3 regions of the Bradyrhizobium sp. LA6.8 genome follow, and region 2 is predicted to be linked to each of the others. Evidence: predicted binding sites of a transcription regulator. Region 2 holds the regulator's gene; each other region holds the start of a gene.
The links. The regulator LexA, encoded in region 2, represses DNA repair genes until DNA is damaged. The targets are predictions, from matches to a motif close to TGTTCNNNNTGTGTTCNG.

Region 1 (7,255 bases), on a different contig from region 2:
CCCGTCCGGCTTCCTCGGTGCGCTCCGGATCGGGAGACGGGAGCGGCTTTGGGAGGGACTGATTTTCGGTCACCTATCTCGGTGTCTCAAACGCACCTGTGGCAACTCTGACACCGGGACTGCCGAATGAGCTCACAGGAAATCCGTGCAATGAGCGATCCCCGGTAAGGTTGCAATCGCACCCGGTGCGCGCGCCCAGGCTCGGATCGCCAGGTTGGCCGCCTTCAAAACCGAGGGGCGCAAGATTTGAAGCGCATCGCGGATCGTTGCGCTCAGGGGCTGCTGACGGATCCGTGTGCGCAGCCGGGCAACCCGCAATGCACGCACCATCGTTTCAGGATCGGGAAGTCCGCGCTTATCCTCCAGAAGGCTCCAGGCGAGGTGCTTGAGTTCGATGGTCTCCTGGTCAATCTGAGGGAACGATCCCAATGCCGTGATGCTCGCGTGGTTGGTCGTGTCGTAGAACACAAGACCGTCGTCGATCGCCACCATGTCGCCCTGGCAGGCGAGATCGAGAAAGAACAGTTGGTCGACGCCCCAACTGATCGACTTGTAGTTTCGCATCAGGCAACCGGCCCGGATGACCTTGCCGTTGATCAGCAGGGTCGACGGGACAATCCCAAGCAATCGGGTCTTGCCCGCCAGATAGAGATCCGCCAGGCACTGCTGGCCCGAATACAGATAAACCTGGCGTCCTCGCCGGTACCTTATGCCGCTGTCCTGAACGAGATGAGATGTGGAGGTCATGAACGCAGCGGCGGGGTACGTCCTCGCCAATTCCGCAAAAGTCGCAAGCGATCCTGGCGTGAGCCAGTCGTCATCGTGCAGCACTTTGATCCAGTCGCCGCGACATGCGAGCATCGCGTTGTTGGTATTCTCAACCTGGCCCCGGCCGCGGTGGTTCTCGATAACGCGAATGCGCGGGTCGCTCCGCGCGTGCTCGGACAGGATACTCCAAGTCGCGCCTTCCGGACCTTCGTCGTCGCTGATCACCATTTCCCAGTCGGCGTGCTCCTGCTGCAGCACGCTTTCAATCGCACGGCGCACCATCTCCGGTCGGCGGAAGGTGGGTATTGCCACCGAAATGAATGGGCGGTGTTCCGAACTCTGGGAGCTATCGAACCGCTCGGCGTACAATTGATCCATTCATCGTACCTCGTTGATCGAAGCGGTCGTGGCTGGAAGTGGCAGACCCTTCTTCGGTTTGAGCCTGTTCGCAGAACATCTTGAATCGAACCGAGCGAACGAGGCGCGTGAATGCTAGCGAGACGATCTCGATGCGGTCATCGTCCATTCGCATGAACTTTGTTCCCGCAGGCCGCGACGTTTCGAAGCGGCCGCTTGTCCGCCTTGGTGAAAGAGTGTTCTGGTTCCTCTCGGTTTCTGTCGCCGCAGCAGCCGTGCCAACGCGGTGACGGGTCAAGACGGGGGCGGCCAATCGAGGCGGCGTTGGTTCAGTTTCTTGCGGAGCGCCTGAAGGATTTCGCGAAGCTCTGCCACGTTGCTTCTTTCCAAGAGGGAAGCGAGGCGCGAGCGTGATGGCGTTTTCAATCACCGGTAGATTGCCAAGGGCCGCTCGGTGACAGGTGGAGGGTGACTGCGTCCTGCCGCGACGTGCTGTCTCACCTCGCGACAATTGAACGACTTCAAATCCGGCCACGGCTCGTTTCAAAGGCTCGTTTCAAAATCGGACAGTGAGGTCGGAAACAGACCACGCCCAAACCCGGGTGCTGTCCCAATTGGGACACTCGGAACATCAAGTCAGGACAGGTTGCTTGTTGGGCTTCAGAAGCAAGAACGCCGTCCGCTTAAATGAAGCGCGGACGGCGGCTTTCCAGCCCCGGGAGGGAAATTGTAAAATCCCGATACCGTTATGTCAGCACGTCCCGTGCCAAGGTTCATCGGGACACCCGCAGAATTGGGAAAACCTTCATCCTGAAGCGTTGGTGCCGCCAACGTGAATGACCACGCCGGGACGACTCCGGATCAATGCCGGCAACGCGATACCTCAGGCGCCGTCTGCTTCTAGGCTGGCTTTGGCGGTTGAAGCCCCGGCGATCTCAGCCACTCGCTCATGTGCGAGCCGGTCTCGGCTTGGCGCGCTTTGCGTAGGAGGATTTCGCGCTCAGCCCCGGCGGGGAGCTTCCTGGCTTGCTCTCTGAGACGTTCGGCTTCTTGGGCAAGGCGTTCTTCGAGGGATTGAGTTTGCTTGAACCGGCGGCGCTCCATGACACAACCTCGTCTTACGGGTCCTAACCGCAGGGTTTGAGTTCCAATGAACTTAGTATGCCGACGGGCCACCTTCAGTTCTAAAGTGAACTTTCAAGATCAAGCCGCTTCGAAATTCACTTGGGCCAGGAGGTCGGAAACAGGCCAGTACCAAAATCCGGGTGCTGTCCTAATTGGGACAGCGGGGCTATCAGATTGCGACATCAATAAAAACGCCGCCCGCTTAAATGTTGCGCGGGCGGCGGCTTTCCAGCCCCGGAGAGGTGGATGCAAAACCCCGGTGATGATGAGTGTGCACAACCTGTGCCAAGGTTTTATGTCACGCTGCGGGACACCTCAGAGGGGAGAGGGGATCGGGTCACCGCCTGCAACGGCCGCGATCTTCTGATCATCAGAATATCCGGATGAAAGGACGTTGTGGGCCGGGCGTGCCGCGATGGCTCGGGAGGTCGGCGAGCTCTCCGCCCATCTGGTGGTCTAGGCCGAGGTTGGACGGAGAGCCGCGCGCCGGACCCCCGTCGCGTGACAATGCTAGGAACGTGCCATGACACTCGTGTGAAACTGTCGGCGCCGCTCAGTGGACGTTGATCTTATCCAGAGGCAGACGAAGCTCCGCCGCGCGCTCCTCGCGATCTCGCCTGCGGAACTCATTTTCCTTCTGTTCGAATTTGATCATTTCGTGCGCGGCGGCTTCCAAGAGCCGATTGCGCCTGTCCGCCTGCTGCGTGTTTTCCGTCATCACCCAGACTCCCTCAACAACTGGCGGCGCCATCCTCAGACAGGCCAGACACCGCAAAAGATTCGCTGGTGATTGCGGATTTATGACGGCGACGTTCCGCTCGCGGATACACCGCATGGCTGGCCCAGAACAAAACAGGCCACGTGTCATTTCAAACTAGGCCAATGTCGCCAGAAACAGGCCAGCGTCCGATCCCGCCGCCACCCGGCGACGCCGAATATCGCAAGGCCAACGGGTTGCCACCGCGCGAAGACGTCATGAAATGAAAGAGGCCGCCAACTGAGGCGGCCTTACTCTCTCACGGGGTGCAAGTCGGAAGGCTGCACAGTGAGCCGATAGGCGATCTCCCGGGAGCCGTCGAAGATCTCTAGGACACGTTCACAGATTAGGCATTTGTAATGCCCGGTCTTGCCCTTGCGGGATTCAAGCTCAATCCGCCGGTAGCCAGCGAAGCAGTCAGGGCAAGTAACGTCGCCTTTCTTCATGTGGACAGTTATGAGGCAGGCCGCCGGAAGGGTCAAAGACGTTCGTCTGACGGAACGCTCGTTCTCTAAGCGTTCGATGGGTCCAAATTCCTTGATTCATCTCATGAGCGGCCGTTGTGGAAATTAGGCCACTGCGGAATTCAATTTAGGCCACTGGGGGTTAAACAGGCCAGCGCCCAAATCCGCGAAAGAACATATTGCGAACCTGGAACAAATAGGGTACATTGTTTTTATCGCCGGCCCGCCCCGCCAATCGTTTGTCCCTCTAGCGAATCCTCGCCATAAGGAGCACGACCCAATGTCCAACACTGCCCTGCGTATCGTCGAAGGATCTTCCATGGACAAGAGTAAAGCTCTGGCCGCCGCGCTCTCCCAGATCGAGCGCCAGTTCGGCAAGGGCTCGGTGATGAAGCTCGGCAAGAACGACCGGTCGATGGATGTCGAGGCGGTGTCCTCGGGTTCCCTCGGGCTCGACATTGCGCTCGGGATCGGTGGTCTGCCGAAGGGGCGCGTCGTGGAAATCTACGGGCCGGAATCCTCGGGCAAGACCACGCTGGCGCTGCACACGGTGGCGGAAGCGCAGAAGAAGGGCGGAATCTGCGCCTTCATCGACGCCGAGCACGCGCTCGACCCGGTCTATGCGCGCAAGCTGGGCGTCAACATCGACGAGCTCCTGATTTCGCAGCCGGACACGGGCGAGCAGGCGCTGGAAATCTGCGACACGCTGGTGCGCTCGGGTGCGGTGGACGTGCTGGTGGTCGATTCGGTCGCGGCTCTGGTGCCGAAGGCCGAGCTCGAAGGCGAGATGGGCGATGCGCTGCCGGGTCTCCAGGCCCGTCTGATGAGCCAGGCGCTGCGCAAGCTGACGGCCTCCATCAACAAATCCAACACCATGGTGATCTTCATCAACCAGATCCGCATGAAGATCGGTGTGATGTACGGCTCGCCGGAAACCACGACCGGCGGCAACGCGCTGAAATTCTATGCCTCCGTCCGTCTCGACATCCGCCGCATCGGCGCGATCAAGGAGCGCGACGAAGTGGTTGGCAACACGACGCGCGTCAAGGTGGTGAAGAACAAGCTGGCGCCGCCCTTCAAGCAGGTCGAATTCGACATCATGTACGGCGAGGGCGTCTCCAAGATGGGCGAGATCCTCGATCTCGGCGTCAAGGCCGGCATCGTCGAAAAGTCCGGCGCCTGGTTCTCCTATGACAGCCAGCGCCTCGGCCAGGGCCGCGAGAACTCGAAAGCGTTTTTGAAAGCCAACCCCGACATCACCGCCAAGATCGAGACCTCGATCCGCCAGAACTCCGGCCTGATCGCCGAGCAGATTCTCGCCGGTGCACCGGAGCGTGACGCCGACGGCGAGGAGCCGGCGGACGAGTAAGGCCTAACGCGAAGAACTTTCGCGAGGAGCGGGCGCTGAGGACGTTGAGTTGCCGACGTCGTCAGTGCCCGTTTCGTTTTGTGGGGCGCGTCGGCAATGAAGCGTGTGATCCTGACCAGTTCGTCCGGCGTTGGTCTTGCCCATGCGGATCGCGCCGACATGGTCGTCCCGTTCATCTTTCGCTTCGTTTCGGGGCCACTGCCTACCTCGCATCACCTCGAGCAATACCTGACGGGAGGCTATGTCAGAGGCGATCCGGAGGTGCGTTGGTCCGATCTTGTTGGCCGGTTGCCTCAGACCGGTCTCGCGCACAAGGAGACAGGCCTGATTTGGTTTTGCGAGACCTATGGCGTCGATCTCATCGAGCTGTGGTTCGACCCTGAGCCCAATAGTCAGTTGCAACTGATCTGGATCCTCGATTATTTGCGGTCCCATCCATCGATCACCGATCGTCTGAGATTGCGACGTGTCAATTTCGATCTGCGCGGAGCGGACGGCACAGAGCTTCGCGATCGTATGGTGCGGGAATTGGAGGTCGCGGACTGCGACTTCGAGATCGCCAACATGGCCTGGGAAGCCTACCGGGCGCCAACGCCGGAGCTCTGTTTCGGATTGCTCGGCAGGGATTTCCCCAGGCTGCCCTTCCTGAAGCCTGCGATGGAACAATTGCTGGCAGAACTGCCATCACCAATCACCGGACTAGGTACGACGGAAGCGCGGCTTCTCGACCTGATTGCGCGGGGGCACAACCGTACCAAGGAGCTGTTTCAACCGGACGGTCCGCTGCAAACGCGCGTGTTCGATCAATGGGAATTGGGCCCGCTGCTCGAAGGGCTTGGGTCCGGCCCAATGCCGGTGATCACGGGTCTCGATCCGAAACTCGCGACGCTGGCCCCGCACGATGCGCGAGGCCGCAACGCGGCCTTTCGCCGAAGCCGGCTATCGCTCACCGAATTTGGGGAAGCGGTCCTTGAAGGCCGGGAGGATTTCCGCCGTCAAAACCCGATCAGACGCTGGTGGGGCGGTACGCTTCTCACCAACGAACGGCTTTGGCGGTGGGACCGTAAGAACCGTTCGCTCCTTGCACCCTAGATACGCGTTCGGGGCCGTAGGGTGGGCAAAGGCGCGCAAGCGCCGTGCCCACCATATTCCAACGCGCACAAAGGTGGTGGGCACGCTTCCGCCTTCGCTCTTCGAGCTACGGCGGACAAGTCGCTTTGCCCAGCCTACGAAGCTACGATCCCTTACTCCGCGGCCTCCGCGTAATCGCTCACCGGCGGGCACGAGCACACCAGGTTGCGGTCGCCGTAGACGTTGTCGACGCGGCCGACCGGGCACCAATATTTGTCGGTGCGCGAGGTGCCCGCGGGGAAGCAGCCCTCGGCGCGGGTGTAGGCGCGCTTCCAGTCGTCATCCGCGATGTCGTGCACGGTGTGCGGGGCGTGGCGCAAAGGCGAAGCCTCGATCTTGAAGCGGCCGGCCTCGACCTCGGCGATCTCCTTCCGGATCGCGATCATGGCGTCGCAGAACCGATCCAGCTCCGCCTTCGATTCCGATTCGGTCGGCTCGATCATCAGCGTGCCCGGCACCGGAAAGCTCATGGTGGGGGCGTGGAAGCCGTAATCGATCAGGCGCTTGGCGATGTCGTCCACGGTGACGCCTGAGGTCGTCTTCAGCGGGCGGGGATCGACGATGCACTCATGTGCGACGCGGCCCTTCGCGTTCTTGTAGAGCACCGGGAAGTGCGCATCGAGGCGCGCGGCAATGTAGTTGGCGTTGAGGATCGCGATTTCGGTTGCGCGCTTCAAGCCGTCGCCGCCCATCATCAGAATGTAGATGTAGGAGATGGTGAGGATCGACGCCGAGCCGAACGGCGCGGCCGAGACCGGGCCGACCGGAGCTTCGGCTTGCGTCGCCGGGTGACCGGGCAGGAACGGCGCGAGATGCGCCTTCACGCCGATCGGGCCCATGCCGGGGCCGCCGCCGCCATGCGGGATGCAGAAGGTCTTGTGCAGGTTGAGATGGCTGACGTCGGCGCCGTAATCGCCGGGCCGGGATAGGCCGACCTGCGCATTGAGGTTGGCGCCGTCCAGATAGACCTGGCCGCCATGGCCGTGGACGATGTCGCAGATCTCGCGGATGTGCTCCTCGAACACGCCATGCGTCGAGGGATAGGTGATCATGACCGCGGCGAGATCCTTCGAATGCTTTTCCGCCTTGGCGCGGAGGTCATTGACGTCGACGTCGCCGTTCTTCTCGCAGGCGACCACCACCACGTCCATGCCGACCATCGCGGCCGAAGCCGGATTGGTGCCGTGGGCGGAGGAGGGGATCAGGCAGATTTTTCGGTGCGTCTCGCCGCGCGCGGCATGATAGCCGCGGACCGCGAGCAGTCCGGCATACTCTCCTTGCGCG
Region 2 (7,255 bases):
TCACGTCCCTAAACGCGGACAACCCTTCGCCGTAGAGGCCGCCGCCGAATTCCAGCCGCATGCGCGTGCGGTCAGGCACCCAGAGTTCAACGACGCGAATGAAGGTCTTCATCGAACGTGCCCGCCGTCTCAAGCCGCACCAAGCATCGGCCATTTGGCTGCGGAACGGACGTTCAAAATTCAGGCAGGACAGCGCAAACTTCGTGCGGTGGGAGACGCCACGGCTTGGTCCGCCCGATGGAGTTTCGCGGGACACAAACGACACCATCTCGCCGGCCTCGGCCGGCGATGGCGATTTTCAATCCTGGCCCGACCTGCCGGCCGGGAATGGCTGCATCAGCCGATCGGCAGGCGGGTGATGGTTGTCCGGCTGTCGGTGATGGTCTGCGGCTTGTGCTCGCGCTCGCCGAGCGGCTGGGTCACCGGTAGCTGCAGCACGGTCGCACGCTGGCCTTCGACCAGCTGCGTCACCAGCACGGATTTGCCGTCGGGGAATTCGATCGCATCATGATGGCGATCGGGAATGTGCGGATCGATCTTGCCGAATTTGCCGACGCGCGAATTGACGGTGCGCGTCCAGATCCAGCGATTGTCGTAGCGGACGTTGTCGGCGAAGGCGAGCTCCGTTCCCGGGAGCAGGCAGACCGCGACGGTCGGATCGGCCGCGGAGGCAAAGCCGCGCGTCGAGGTGCCGCGGAAGGTTGTCGTGACGATCGTCTCGCCGACTTCGGCGGGACGCGACGCGACGGCATGCAGGCTGTAGTCACACATCGGGTGCTCCTCATGCAGGGATAGCGACCCACGTCTCTTAATCGAGGCGCAGGCCTCTATCAGAGTGGAAATACCAAACGTTCTGCCGGGTTGTAGGCAAATCTACGGCTCGCCGCCGCAGGCCGCAATCACATTAACTTTCCCGAATCCACCAGGAACAAAGCCCGCCCCTTTGCATTCTGCAGGCGCGTGTCAGCGCCCCGCAGGCGCCGACCAGCCGGAATATTGCCAGCCCGGCCGCGACGGTTGGTCGACGGCGTCGAGGGCCTTGCGGACTTGCTCGCTCATGGCGGTATCCTTGCGGACATGGGGCCGCGATTGCGCGGCCAAGGCTTGCACGGCCAAGGCTTGCGACGCTGATGCTGCGATCAGCGCCACAGCAATTGTGCTCAGAACGATCCGGCGCATGACTTCTCCTCGAACCTGAAGGCCGCGAAGCAGGGCTGCTTCGTGCGGCGTGCCGAGGATTTACCGCTGGAGGAGGGGCCGGATAATCTGCGCGAAACCAGAAAGACTATCCAGCGGAAGCGGACAATCGTCCGCTCCAATCTCGGATCGGCGCCGCCGATCGAAAGCGCGCGGGGCGCCAAATAACCGATACCGGCACGTCCGGTATCAATACTTCCGGTACAGCCCGATCAGCTTGCCCTGGATCTTCACCCGGTTGGGCGGCAGAATGCGGACCTCATAGGCCGCATTGGCGGGCTCGAGCGCGATCGAGGCGCCGCGGCGGCGGAAGCGCTTGAGCGTCGCCTCCTCGTCGTCGATCAGCGCCACCACGATATCGCCGGTATCGGCGCTCTCGTTGCGCTGGATCAGCGCCATGTCGCCGTCGAGAATGCCGGCCTCGACCATGGAATCGCCGCGCACTTCGAGCGCGTAATGTTCGCCCGAGCCGAGCATGTCAGGCGGTACGCTGATGGTGTGGCTGCGGGTCTGCAAGGCCTCGATCGGCGTACCGGCCGCGATGCGGCCCATCACGGGGACCGCGACGGGGCGCTCGCCCTCGTCCGCCGGCGGGCTCGAAGTCGTGCGGACCTTGCCGAGATTGCCTTCGATGACGCTCGGCGTGAAGCCGCGGCGGCTGCCGGCAGCGGCCTGAAGCTCGGGCAGCTTGATCACCTCGATGGCGCGGGCCCGGTTGGGCAGGCGCCGGATGAAGCCGCGCTCCTCGAGCGCAGTGATCAGGCGATGGATGCCCGATTTCGAGCGCAGGTCGAGCGCGTCCTTCATCTCATCGAAGGAGGGCGGCACGCCGCTTTCCTTCAGCCGTTCGCTGATGAACCGCAGGAGCTCGTATTGTTTGCGCGTTAACATCTCGACCAAAATCCCCCGGTTGATGTCGTTCGATTCCGAGACGCTGAATTCAGCAGTAAGCCGCTACATTCTCGAAACAAATCATGAACGGACACTATATGTTCGATACATGTTCCGCAACTGCTTAATTTACCGTGAACGCGACAAAGTTCGCGGAACGCACGCGAACGAAGCGCTCAGACGGGCAGCCGCAAGACCTCGCAAGGCGTGCCGGCTTCGGCCTTCGGCGCGAATGGCGCGCGCACGAGAAGTGCCTGTGCCGCAGCGAGATTCGCAAGCAGCGAGGAATCCTGGTGATTGACCGGAAGGGCGACGAGCGTGCCGTCATCGCGGAGCTCGAGGCGTGCGCGCAGGTAATCCTCGCGCTGGTCGTTGGCGCCGACATCGCGGCCGAGCACCGCGCGTTCGCGGCGGTGATGAATCATCGAACGGCCCGAAAGCGCGCGAATCAACGGCACCATGAACAGGAAGCCGCAAACGTAGGATGACACGGGATTGCCGGGCAGGCCGATCACGCGCATCGCGCCGAGCCGCCCGTTCATCATCGGCTTGCCCGGCCGCATCGCGATCTTCCAGAACGCCATCGAGATACCTTCGTCCCTCAGCGCCTGCTGGACCAGATCGTGGTCCCCGACCGACGCGCCGCCGGTCGTGATCAGGATGTCGGCGCCGCTCTCCCGCGCGCGGCCGATGCCGGCCGTGGTGGCCTCCAGCGTATCGGCGGCAACGCCGAGGTCGATGGTATCGGCGCCCTCGCTGCGGGCGAGCGCGTGCAGGGCGTAGCCGTTGGAATAGACGATCTGGCCGTGGCCCGGCGTCGTACCCGGCATCACCAGCTCGTCGCCGGTCGCGAGGATCGCGACCTTCGGGCGTCGCCGGACTGGCAATTGCGGGTAATTCATGCCGGCGGCGAGCGCGAGGTCGCGCTCGGTGAGCCGGGCTCCCTTGCGCAGCAGCACGTCGCCTTCCGAGAAGTCGACGCCGGCGGGGCGGATGTGCCGCCCCGTTACGGCGGCTTCCTTGATGGTGATGCGCTTGCCGTCCGCGATCGTGTCCTCCTGGATCACGACCGCATCAGCGCCATCGGGAACGACACCGCCGGTGAAGATACGCACGGCCTCGCCGGCGCCGACCGATCCCGCAAACGGGCGGCCCGCCGCGACCTCGCCGATCAGGGTGAGCTGGGAGTCGATCTTCGCCGCATCGACCGCGCGCACCGCATAGCCGTCCATTGCCGACATCGCCTGCGGCGGCTGCGTGCGCCGCGCGGCGACGTCGCGCGCGAGCACGCGGTGGAAGGCTGCGTCGAGCGCGATCATCTCTTCAGGCAGCGGCTCTGCGCCCGCCAGCACCGCAGCGAGCGCGTCGGAAACCGGCATCAGGGCCACGGGTGAAAACTCCTGCTGGGCCCGTTCGGGCAAATCGGCGGCGAGAGTTCTAGCCGAGTGCAGGCGCAGAGGCAAAACAGTGGCCGCGCAGGATGATTTATCCTGCGTCATCCGCTCTGCGATGAAGGGTGAGCATCAAGTCCGCCGCGGCATGATCCAGAAAGCGAGACAGACCGGTACGAGGATGGCCATGGCGAGGACGAGAAGGACGAGAGCCACGGCCAGCATCGGTCAACTCCCCGGCGGCTTGTACGGACTGACGTCCGGCGCTGCGGGGCCCTGATCCTTGTCAGGCAGCGGGTCGGCCTGGGATTTCAGGTCGGCGGCCTTGCTGATCAGCTTGGCGGAAAGCTCAGAATCCGAGGTGGTCCTGGCGAATTTCATCAGCAGAGAGGCCTGCTTGGTGAGGTAGGTTTTGCCCAACACGACGATAAGCCCGATGTAGAATTCCCAACGGACTCATGAGTCCTGAGAGGGGCAATCGTTCCGGGAACTCTGTATAAAAATGCACAAAGGGTTTTGGTTCCTCGCCCCCGGGCAATATAGTTCCATTCGCGGCCCGTCGGCTTGCCGGCCAAAGATCAGATTCCGAGCGCCTTGAGGGCGTTCCCGACGTCGCGGGGCGAGGTCACGTGGACCGTGGTCAGGCCGCGCGACCGCGCTCCTTCGATGTTCTCGGCAAGATCGTCGAAGAACACGATACGGTTCGCGGGCACGCCGATCGCCGCCACGACATGGTCGAAGGCCTCCACATCGGGTTTGCGCAGGCCGATGCTGGACGACAGATACAGCTCGCGGAAATGGCCGAGCAGGGCGGCATATTCCTTCGAGAAGTGGTCCACATGCGGCCGGTTGGTGTTGGAGAAGGCGTAGAGCGGCAACTGCTTTGCCGCACGTGGCAGCAGCTCGGCGATGTCGGGCATCTCGCCGGCGAAGATCGCGTTCCAGCCCTCCAGGAACTGGGCGTCCGAGATGCCGATCCCGAGCGAGACGCGCAGCGAGTCAAAATAGGCCTCGTCGCTGATCTTGCCGACCTCGTGCAGCCGGTAGGCTTCGCTGTCCCGCACATAGCGCGCGACGATGGCTTCCGGCTTGCAGCCGGCATGTCCCGCCCAGCAGGCGATCGCCTTGGAGAAATCGATGTCGAGCACGACGCGCCCGAGATCGAACAGGAGCGCGTCCGCGCTGCCGGGAGAGAGCGAGCTCATTGCATCCTTTCACTCAATATCGATAGGGGTCGTGGTCGAACAGCGGGAACGCGCTGAACACGCTCGGCGCATTCGTTGCGGTCGCCTGGTGCAGGCAGGACTTGTCGACCTCGGCGAACGAGGTGGCGCCCAAGAGGCCGAGGCAGCGCAGCACCTCGTCCTCGAGCAGCTCCAGCATTCGCCTCACGCCGGCCTCGCCGGCCGCGGCCAATGCCCAGCATTGCAGCCGGCCGATGCCGACCATGTCCGCGCCCGCCGCGATCGCCTTGACGATGTCGGTGCCGCGGCAGAAGCCGCCGTCGACCATGATCTTGGCGCGTCCCTTCACGGCCTCGGCGATCTCGGGCAGCACATGCATGGCACCGCGGCCGTGATCGAGCTGGCGGCCGCCATGGTTGGAGACGTAGATCCACTCCACGCCGTGATCGACCGCGATCCGGGCGTCCTCGGCGGTGGCGATGCCCTTCAGGATGAGCGGGATCTTGAACTTGTCCTTGATCATCTTCACGGTCCGCCACTCCAGGCCCTTCTGGTAATCGCCGCCGGTGGCGCGCAGGCGGCTCTCGCGAACATAGCGCTTGGCAATGTCACGTTCGCGACGGCTGTAATGGGCGGTATCAACGGTCAGGCAGAAGGCGGCGTAGGCGTTCTTCTCGCTCCGGCTGACGACATCGGCGACGAAATCGTCGTCGCCGCGCACATAGAGTTGATAGAGCCGCAGCGCATCAGGGGCGGCCTCGGCGGTCTTCTCCAGGCCGGGCTCGGACACCGAGCTCAGCATGTGCGCCGCGCCGAAGGTGCCGCAGGCGCGGGCGACGCTCGCCGCGCCATCCGGATCGAAGATCTCCAGTGCGCCGACAGGGGCCAGCACCACCGGCAGCCGCATCCGGCGCCCGAACAGCTCGACCGAGCCGTCGACCTCGCGGACGTCGCGCAGCACGCGCGGCCGGAAGGCGATCTCGTCCAGCGCCATGCGGTTGCGGCGCATCGTGGTCTCGGTCTCGGCGGCGCCGACGATATAGTCCCAGGCGTTCTGGTTGAGGTTGGCGCGCGCCTTGCGGATGAATTCGTGCAGGTTTTGGAATGGCTCGGCGCTGGCGCCGAGTTCGACGTTCCTTTCCGGCCGGATGCGGGGCGCGTCATTCATTGTTGTCCTCCCGAGAATTTGAAGCGTTATTGTCATCGCCTATCGTGTCCGGCCCTCCAAAACCATCCTAAAATCGCATAGCTGAGAGGCGTGGGCCGGCCGGCCGATTCCCGCGTTGCGCGAAACGGTTTCGGAACGTTGCCAAAAGTTTAGGCCCGGGCGAAGGGATTTTTACGATGTACCCGCCAGCGTGGCGTCCCGGCCTTGAAGAAACCAGAATGGTATTGTGAACAGCGGGCTGGATCGCCATTTGCATGGCGCCTCACAAGCCCAAAGCAAAGCTCCAAGCAAGAAGGCCAGTCTATCCATGCGGAAAAACCTGCTGTTCCCCCTGGGCGCACTCACGGGAGCGTGTCTAACCCTTCTGGTCGCCAGCCCGCACGGTGGAGTATGGGCGGCACGGGCGGCAGCGAGCGCGGATGATGCCTATTCCCGGCTCAATCTGTTCGGCGAAGTGTTCGAGCGGGTGAAGGCGAGCTATGTCGAGAAGCCCGACAATTCCAAGCTGATTGAGGGTGCGATCACCGGCATGGTGACCTCGCTCGACCCACATTCACGCTACATGAACGACAAGGCCTGGACCGAGATGCAGGAGACCACCTCCGGCGAGTTCGGCGGGCTCGGCATCGAGGTCACGATGGAGGACGGCCTGGTCAAGGTCGTCTCGCCGATCGACGACACGCCGGCGTCCAAGGCCGGGATCATGTCCGGCGACCTCATCAGCAAGATCGACGGCGATGCCGTGCAGGGCATGACGCTCGAGCAGGCCGTCAACAAGATGAAGGGGCCGGTCGATACCCAGACCAAGCTCACCATCGTGCGCAAGGGCGCCGACGCTCCGCTCGACGTCGCGATCAAGCGCGAGATCATCCATGTGCGTCCGGTGCGCTTCCACGTCGAGAACGGCGACATCGGCTATATCCGCGTCACCTCGTTCAACGAGCAGACCACCGACGGCCTGAAGAAGGCGATCGCGTCGATCTCCAAGGACGTTCCGCCGGAGAAGCTGGTCGGCTACGTGATGGACCTGCGCAACAATCCGGGCGGCTTGCTCGACCAGGCCGTCTCGGTGTCGAGCGCCTTCCTTCAGCGCGGCGAGGTCGTCTCGACCCGCGGCCGCAATCCCGAAGAGACCCAGCGCTTCACCGCCCATGGCGGCGACCTCACCAAGGGCAAGCCGCTGGTGATTCTGGTCAATGGCGGCTCGGCTTCGGCCTCGGAGATCGTCGCCGGCGCGCTGCATGACCACAAGCGTGCCACGATCATCGGCACGCGCTCGTTCGGCAAGGGCTCGGTGCAGACCATTATTCCGCTCGGCGCCGGCAATGGCGCGCTGGCGCTGACCACGGCGCGCTATTACACGCCGTCGGGCCGCTCGATCCAGGCCCAGGGCATCGCGCCCGACATCGAGATCCTGCAGGACG
Region 3 (7,255 bases), on a different contig from region 2:
GTCGAGACAGCCTGGATGAACTGGGTGGTTTCCTCGATCCAGCCGGTCTCCAGCACGGCGCCGGCCGGGAGGAACATCAGCCAGGGCGAACGGGCCTGGAGCGCACCGGCGGCGAGCGCCGCGCCCTGCGAAGAACCCTCGAAGCCGATGAAACGGCAGCCTGCGACGTCGGCGACGCGCTCGATGACACCGTTGCGGGTGCCATCGACCAGCAGGACTTCCTTGATGATTCCCGCAGCGGCACCGGGTACCAGCGCGGCCAGAGTTGCGACCGCCGTCTGCTCGACGCCTTCGGTCGGTATGATGACGCTCAGCATGATTGAGGCTTCGATGTCTGCACTTCGGGAGAAGCGTAGCTTGTTATGAATGTGTCATAAACACGCGGCGTCGCCGAGTGCAACTTTTCGCCGGTGTTCCGGCATGCGATGGTAAATCGCCGCCGGTCTATCGCAGCCGAATATGTCGTGCGCGGGGTGGCCCTGTTGCCGAATGTTTCCGCGAATGTCGTTTCCGTGAGCTTCAAACGGGGGCTTTCTCTGCCGATATGATCGGGGCGAGGACGGCACGTTCCGCAAGGCTGCACCGGCAGTCTGACACAATCCTTGCGACGGGAAAAACGTGCAACGCTCGCCGCGCAAAGTGAGATAGTCCAGTGAACGCCGATCAACTTCCCGTTGGCACCACGCCAACACCGCCGAAGCCGGAGGCCGCGCCGACCCTGCGGATCCGCGCCGTGATGCTGGGCGAACGCATCAATCCGTCCGGGCTCGAGCTTGGCGCACCTGTCTCCTCGACGCCTGCTGCCTTCCGCGTCCATGCCGGGCTCGTCGTGATCTTCCGCTACGGCGTCGTGGTGCTGATCGGCCTCCTCCCTTCGGAGGAGAAGGTGCTGATCGACAGCCTGAAACCGCGGGTGACCGGCGAGTTCAGCCCTTTTGAAGAGGAGATCGCACAGGCGCAGCTCTGCAAGGATGAGAACGCCGAGGCGATCCAGCCCGGCGGGCCGATCTGCCTCGCCAAATTCTCCGACGATCGGCTGCTGATCGTTGCGGACGCGCTCGCCAAGAGCACCTCGCTCGCCCGCGACGAGCGCCGCGTCGCCGCGGTTTTCGACGTGATCGAGCCCTTTGCGCGGGCGCTCGCCGAGCAGGGCCGCACCCCGCCCCGGCGCAAGAACATCCTGCAACTGATCGGCAATGCGCTTCTGGTCCAGCAGCGCGTCGCCGGCCGTGTCGCGGTGGCCGAGAAACCGGACGTGCTCTGGGAGAAGCCCGAGCTCGACCGCCTCTATGCCCGTCTCGAAGACGAGTACGAATTGAAGGAGCGCCTCGACACGCTCGAGCGCAAGCTCACCGCGGTCTCGGAAACCGCCAACGCGCTGACCGACATCATCGACACCCAGCGCTCGCTGCGTCTCGAAATCGCAGTCGTGGTGCTGATCGTGATCGAGGTCGTGATCGGGTGCATCCAGATCCTGTCGGGCACGCATTAGATCGGCCTGAGATCGGCCTGCACGCCACTGTGCGGGCGGGGAACCGTCGTTCATGTAGATGAACGTTGATCCAAATCAAAGGCACGAAGCTCCAGCGCACGAGACTTCGATCGGACCCGCGGTCAACGCGATGTGCAGCTGTCCGCGGCTTCCTCCCTCGAAGAAGGAGTACGCTGATGTTGCGTCAAGCTCTCATCGCTTCGGCAGCCGCAGCTATGCTGCTTGTCGCCTTCACTCCCGATGACGCATCTGCCCGCGGCGGTCGCGGCGGCGCCATGCGCGCAGGAGGTTTCCACGGCGGTGCCGTGCGGGCAGGAGGCTACCGCGGGGGCGCGGTCGCGGCGCGTGGATATCGGGGCGGTGCTGTCGCCGTGCGCGGCGGGCGTTACGGCTATCGGGGCGCTTATGCAGGGTATCGCGGATATCGTTACGGCGTCGGTGCGGCGGCAGTGGGGGCCGCGGCGATCGGCGCAGCTGCGACGGGGGCCTACTACCGCAGCGGCTGCGGCTATGACGCTTACGGAAACTATGTTTGCCCGGGCGGGTACTCTCCGTACTGAGCGGAGCGACGTAGTTGGCCCATGGTGCTTGAAGCGCTGGCGAAATCGTTTGCTTTGCGCACCATGGTCCTTTCGACAGTGGCGCAGCAGCGCTGCGACAAGTCATGGCCCGACAAGTCATGGCCCGCTGAAATTCTCCCACGGGGGAGAAGGGAAAGATGCAGCGGTCGACCGGGCTTTCATTTCGCTCGCAGCACAGCCGCGCAATGCCGAGCGATCGTCAGCTCCTCATTCGTCGGAATGACGAACACATTGACGGTGCTGCCACTGCTGCTGATCCGCTCGCGTGCCGCGTCATTCACACCCGCGTCAATATGCACGCCGAGCCACCCGAGCCGCTCACCAATCGCGGTGCGGATTTCCTTCGCATGCTCGCCGATGCCGCCGGTGAAGACCAGACAGTCCAGCCCGCCCAGCGTGGTCGCCATCACCGCGACCTGCTGCGCCGCACGGAAGGTGAAGAGCTCGACCGCCTGCCGCGCCGCAGCCTCACGGCTCGCCAGCAGCGTGCGCATGTCGGCAGAGATGCCGGAGACGCCGAGCAGGCCTGACTCGTGATAGAGCAGGTGCTGGACATCCTCGACCGACATCCTCTCGTGCTGTTGCAGATAGAGCAGCACGCCGGGATCGATGGTGCCGCTCCGGGTGCCCATCACGAGGCCATCGAGCGGCGTCAGCCCCATCGTGGTGTCGACGCTGCGGCCATCGCGCAACGCGCACAGGCTGGCGCCATTGCCGAGATGCGCGATGACGGTGCGCTTGGCAACGAACTGCGGCGCGATTTTCGCGAGGCGCCCCGCGACATATTCGAACGAGAGGCCGTGAAAGCCGTAGCGCCGGATACCGCGCTCTTCATAGCGCCGCGGGATGGCGAAGCGGCTCGCGGGTGGCGCCATGCTGTGATGAAAGGCGGTGTCGAAACATGCGAACTGTGCCAGGTCGGGCTTTATTGCCCTGATGGTGCGGACTGGTTCAAGGCACCGCGGCTGGTGCAGCGGCGCCAGTGGCGTCAGTGCGTCCAGCTTTGCGTAGACGTCATCAGTCAGCTCGACCGGGCCCGAATAATCCGGCCCGCCATGAACGATGCGGTGACCGACGGCGCGCAGGCGGTGGTCGGCAAAACGCTCCTCGATGAAGCCGAGCACCTCCGCGAACAGATGAGCGCTGTCCGCATCGGATGCTTCCCTCTGCGTCTCGAACAGGTCTCCGCCCGCAGGGCTTTTCACCACGAGCCGCGGCTTCGCCTCATGCTCGTCGAGCAGGCCCTTGCACAGCAGGGCAGGCTCGTCCGCCGCGATGTCGAACAGGCCGAACTTGATGCTCGACGAGCCCGAGTTGAGGACGAGGACCGACGCCGTCATGACGTCAACCCGTCTTGCCCGGCCAGACCCAGTCGCGGATTTCAGGCATGTCCTCGCCGTGTTCGCGCACATAGTGCGAATGTTCGATCAGTCTGTCGCGGAACTGCTGTTGCACCTGCGCGGCCCTGGTCGCCAGACCCGGCACGCGCGCGATCGCCTCGATCGCGAGGTGATAGCGGTCGAGCCCGTTGAGCACGACCATGTCGAACGGCGTCGTCGTGGTGCCTTCCTCGGCAAAGCCGCGCACATGCATTCCGGCATGGTTGGTGCGGTTATAGGTGAGACGGTGGATGAGATAGGGATAGCCGTGATAGGCGAAGATCACCGGCTTGTCTGGTGTGAACAGGCTGTCGAAGTCGCGGTCGGACAGGCCGTGCGGGTGCTGGTCTTTCGGCTGCAGCGTCATGAGGTCGACGACGTTGACGACGCGGATCTTCAGGTCGGGCAGCGCCTTGCGCAGCAGATCGACGGCGGCGAGCGTCTCCAATGTCGGCACGTCGCCGGCGCAGGCCATCACGACGTCGGGCTCGCCATCCGCATCCTCCGTGCCGGCCCAGGTCCAGATGCCGATGCCGGCATCACAATGCGTGGCGGCGTCCTGCATCGACAGCCATTGCGGCGCCGGCTGCTTGCCGGCGACGATGACGTTGATGCGGTCATAGGTGCGCAGGCAGTGATCGGCGATCCACAACAGCGTGTTGGCGTCGGGCGGGAAGTAGATGCGGACGATGTCGGCCTTCTTGTTGGCGACGAGATCGACGAAGCCGGGATCCTGATGGCTGAATCCGTTATGGTCCTGCCGCCAGACATGCGAGGTCAGGAGATAGTTCAGCGAGGCGATCGGTCGCCGCCAGGGCAGATGTCGCGTCACCTTCAGCCATTTGGCGTGCTGGTTGAACATGGAATCGACGATGTGGATGAAGGCCTCGTAGCAGGAGAACAAGCCGTGCCGTCCCGTGAGCAGATAGCCCTCGAGCCAGCCCTGGCAGAGATGCTCGCTCAAAACCTCCATCACGCGTCCGTCCTGGGCGAGATGCACGTCGTAAGGCTCCGTCGGCTCCATCCAGACCCGTTCGGTCGCCTCGAACACGGCGTCGAGCCGGTTTGACGCGGTCTCGTCCGGACCCATGATGCGGAAGTTGCGCGCCTCGGCGTTGAGGCGGATGACATCCCGCAAAAATTTGCCGAGCTCACGCGTCGCTTCGCCGGTGACGCCGCCCGGCTGCGGCACGTCCAGGGCAAAACTGCGGAAGTCCGGCAGCTTCAGTTCCTTCTTCAACAGCCCGCCATTGGCGTGCGGATTGGCGCCCATGCGCCTGTTACCATCGGGCGCCAGCGCCTGGAGTTCGGGAACGAGCGCACCATTTGCGTCGAACAGCTTTTGGGGCTCGTAGCTGCGCATCCAGTCTTCGAGGATTTTCAGATGCGCCGGGTTCTCGCGACAGCCCGCAACGGGAACCTGATGTGCGCGCCAAAAGCCCTCGACCTTCTTGCCGTCGACCTCCTTCGGGCCGGTCCAGCCCTTCGGGCTGCGCAGCACGATCATCGGCCAACGCGGCCGCTCGACGCTTTTACGGCCGTCGCGGGCATGCTGCTGGATCGAGCGGATGCTGGCGAGCGCGACGTCGAGCGCGTCCGCCATGGCCTGGTGCATCAATTCGGGATCGTCACCCTCGACGAACAGCGGCTCGTGGCCGAACCCGCGGAACAGGTCGCCGATCTCCGCGTCGCGCATCCGTCCGAGCACGGTCGGGTTCGCGATCTTGTAGCCGTTGAGATGCAGGATCGGCAGCACGGCGCCGTCATGGGCGGGATTGAGGAACTTGTTCGAGTGCCAGGACGCCGCGAGCGGGCCGGATTCGGCCTCGCCATCGCCGACGACGCAGGCGACGACCAGGTCGGGATTGTCGAATGCGGCGCCATAGGCGTGCACCAGCGCGTAGCCGAGCTCGCCGCCTTCGTGGATCGAGCCCGGCGTTTCCGGCGCCGCGTGGCTCGGAATGCCGCCGGGGAAGGAGAACTGCCTGAAAAGTTTTCGCAATCCGTCCGTATCGCGCGCGACGTCAGGATAGATTTCGCTGTAGCTGCCTTCGAGATAGGTGTTGGCCACCATGCCCGGGCCGCCATGGCCGGGACCGCAGATATAGAGCACGCTGACATCGAGCGCGCGGATGACGCGGTTGAGATGGGCGTAGATGAAGTTCAAACCGGGCGTCGTGCCCCAATGGCCGAGCAAACGCGGCTTGATGTGTTCCGGCCGCAACGGCTCGCGCAGCAGCGGATTGTCGAGCAGATAGATTTGCCCGACGGAGAGGTAGTTCGCGGCGCGCCAATAGCGATCGAGCAGATCGAGGTCGCTGCTCCCTGAGGCCGATTGTCGTTGATTTGTCATGTTCCTGCTGACCTTCACCCAGCGATCGTCACCAACTTTGTTCCGGTGCGATTGATCCCTGTCCGGCATCGAACCGGATCGCCGGGCCGGATGTGTTGCGTGAGGTCAAAGGACCGCGCCCGAAATTTGGGCGGCTACTGTGCATGGGGTTGTTTTTCAGTTTTTTGTTTGTGTTCTTGATTTGTTCCTTTGGCGTGCTATCTTGGCTTCATGAGTCCAGCATCCTCTCATGCTCTCAAGCACCCGCCGGTCACGGCGCCCTCCGAGCCGGCGGGTGCGGACTCTGATTTTCCCGAACTGGCGGTCGCCATTGACAAACAGCGCAGGCGAGGGCGGGGCGCCCAGTCCAATGCCAGCGGCCGCTTCGAGGCCGAGGCCCGCGTCGCCTTCGACGATGGCTGGCAGAGCCTGGAGGAGCTGCCGCCGTTCAAGACCACCGTCGGCGTCGATACCTCGCGCAAGGTGATCACCCGCAACGAATCCCCCGATATCGGCTTCGACCGCTCGATCAATCCTTATCGCGGCTGCGAGCACGGCTGCGTCTATTGTTTCGCGCGGCCGACGCATGCCTATCTCGGCCTGTCGCCGGGGCTCGACTTCGAGTCAAAGCTGTTTGCCAAGCCAGATGCGCCGGCGCTGCTCGAGAAGGAGCTGGCCGCGACCGGCTACGAGCCGCGGATGATCGCGATCGGGACCAACACCGATCCGTATCAGCCGATCGAGCGCGAGCGCAAAATCATGCGCGGCATTCTCGAAGTGCTGGAGCGCGCCGGCCATCCCGTCGGCATCGTCACCAAGTCGGCGCTGGTCGTGCGCGACATCGACATTCTCGCGCGGATGGCTAAGCGCAACCTCGCCAAGGTCGCGATCTCGGTCACCTCGCTCGATCCAAAGCTCGCGCGCACCATGGAGCCGCGCGCGGCGACGCCGCCGAAGCGGCTGGAGGCGCTGAAGCAGCTTTCGGAGGCCGGCATTCCGACCACCGTGATGGTCGCGCCGGTGATCCCCGCGCTGAACGATTCCGAGATCGAGCGCATCCTCGATGCCGCCGCCCATGCCGGCGTCAAGGAAGCCTCCTATGTGCTGCTGCGGCTGCCGCAGGAGGTGCGTGATCTCTTCCGCGAATGGCTGATGGCCAATTATCCGGACCGCTACCGCCACGTCTTCACCCTGATCCGCGATATGCGCGGCGGCCGCGATTACGACGCGAAATGGGGCGAGCGGATGAAGGGCACCGGACCGATGGCCTGGACCATCGGCCGCCGCTTCGAGATCGCCTGCGACAGGCTTGGGCTGAACAAGCGACGCTCCAAGCTGACGACGGATCACTTTGCGAGGCCGAAGCGGAACGGCGATCAGCTCAGCCTGTTCTGATCGGGAAGTGGAAGAGGCGTAGCATGAGTAAGGAACTGCCACCCCCGGTGCCGCGGCTCACCGTCATCACGCTGGG

Region 1: a site for LexA is predicted at 3,660-3,677, ahead of recA (recombinase RecA). Genes of this name have one in related genera too.
Region 3: a site for LexA is predicted at 5,977-5,994, ahead of ABIA90_RS36435 (PA0069 family radical SAM protein). Genes of this name have one in related genera too.

What each region holds. Positions count from the first base shown of each region.
Region 1 covers NZ_JBEPQQ010000006.1:364,527-371,781, forward strand. Annotated here, with positions in the region: gene ABIA90_RS28200 (glycosyltransferase family 2 protein) at 133-1,146, opposite strand; gene ABIA90_RS28205 (hypothetical protein) at 2,026-2,229, opposite strand; gene ABIA90_RS28210 (hypothetical protein) at 2,804-2,968, opposite strand; gene recA (recombinase RecA) at 3,752-4,840, shown strand; gene ABIA90_RS28220 (hypothetical protein) at 4,937-5,932, shown strand; gene gcvP (aminomethyl-transferring glycine dehydrogenase) at 6,085-7,255, opposite strand, start outside.
Region 2 covers NZ_JBEPQQ010000003.1:565,834-573,088, reverse strand. Annotated here, with positions in the region: gene ABIA90_RS16360 (GAF domain-containing protein) at 1-112, opposite strand, end outside; gene ABIA90_RS16355 (hypothetical protein) at 337-771, opposite strand; gene ABIA90_RS16350 (hypothetical protein) at 964-1,179, opposite strand; gene lexA (transcriptional repressor LexA) at 1,387-2,088, opposite strand; gene ABIA90_RS16340 (molybdopterin molybdotransferase MoeA) at 2,265-3,476, opposite strand; gene ABIA90_RS16335 (hypothetical protein) at 3,708-3,902, opposite strand; gene ABIA90_RS16330 (HAD family hydrolase) at 4,058-4,684, opposite strand; gene ABIA90_RS16325 (alpha-hydroxy acid oxidase) at 4,698-5,831, opposite strand; gene ABIA90_RS16320 (S41 family peptidase) at 6,139-7,255, shown strand, end outside.
Region 3 covers NZ_JBEPQQ010000010.1:60,314-67,568, reverse strand. Annotated here, with positions in the region: gene ABIA90_RS36460 (glycosyltransferase family protein) at 1-317, opposite strand, end outside; gene ABIA90_RS36455 (RMD1 family protein) at 653-1,492, shown strand; gene ABIA90_RS36450 (hypothetical protein) at 1,669-2,052, shown strand; gene ABIA90_RS36445 (acetate/propionate family kinase) at 2,232-3,413, opposite strand; gene ABIA90_RS36440 (phosphoketolase family protein) at 3,418-5,805, opposite strand; gene ABIA90_RS36435 (PA0069 family radical SAM protein) at 6,016-7,179, shown strand; gene ABIA90_RS36430 (VOC family protein) at 7,203-7,255, shown strand, end outside.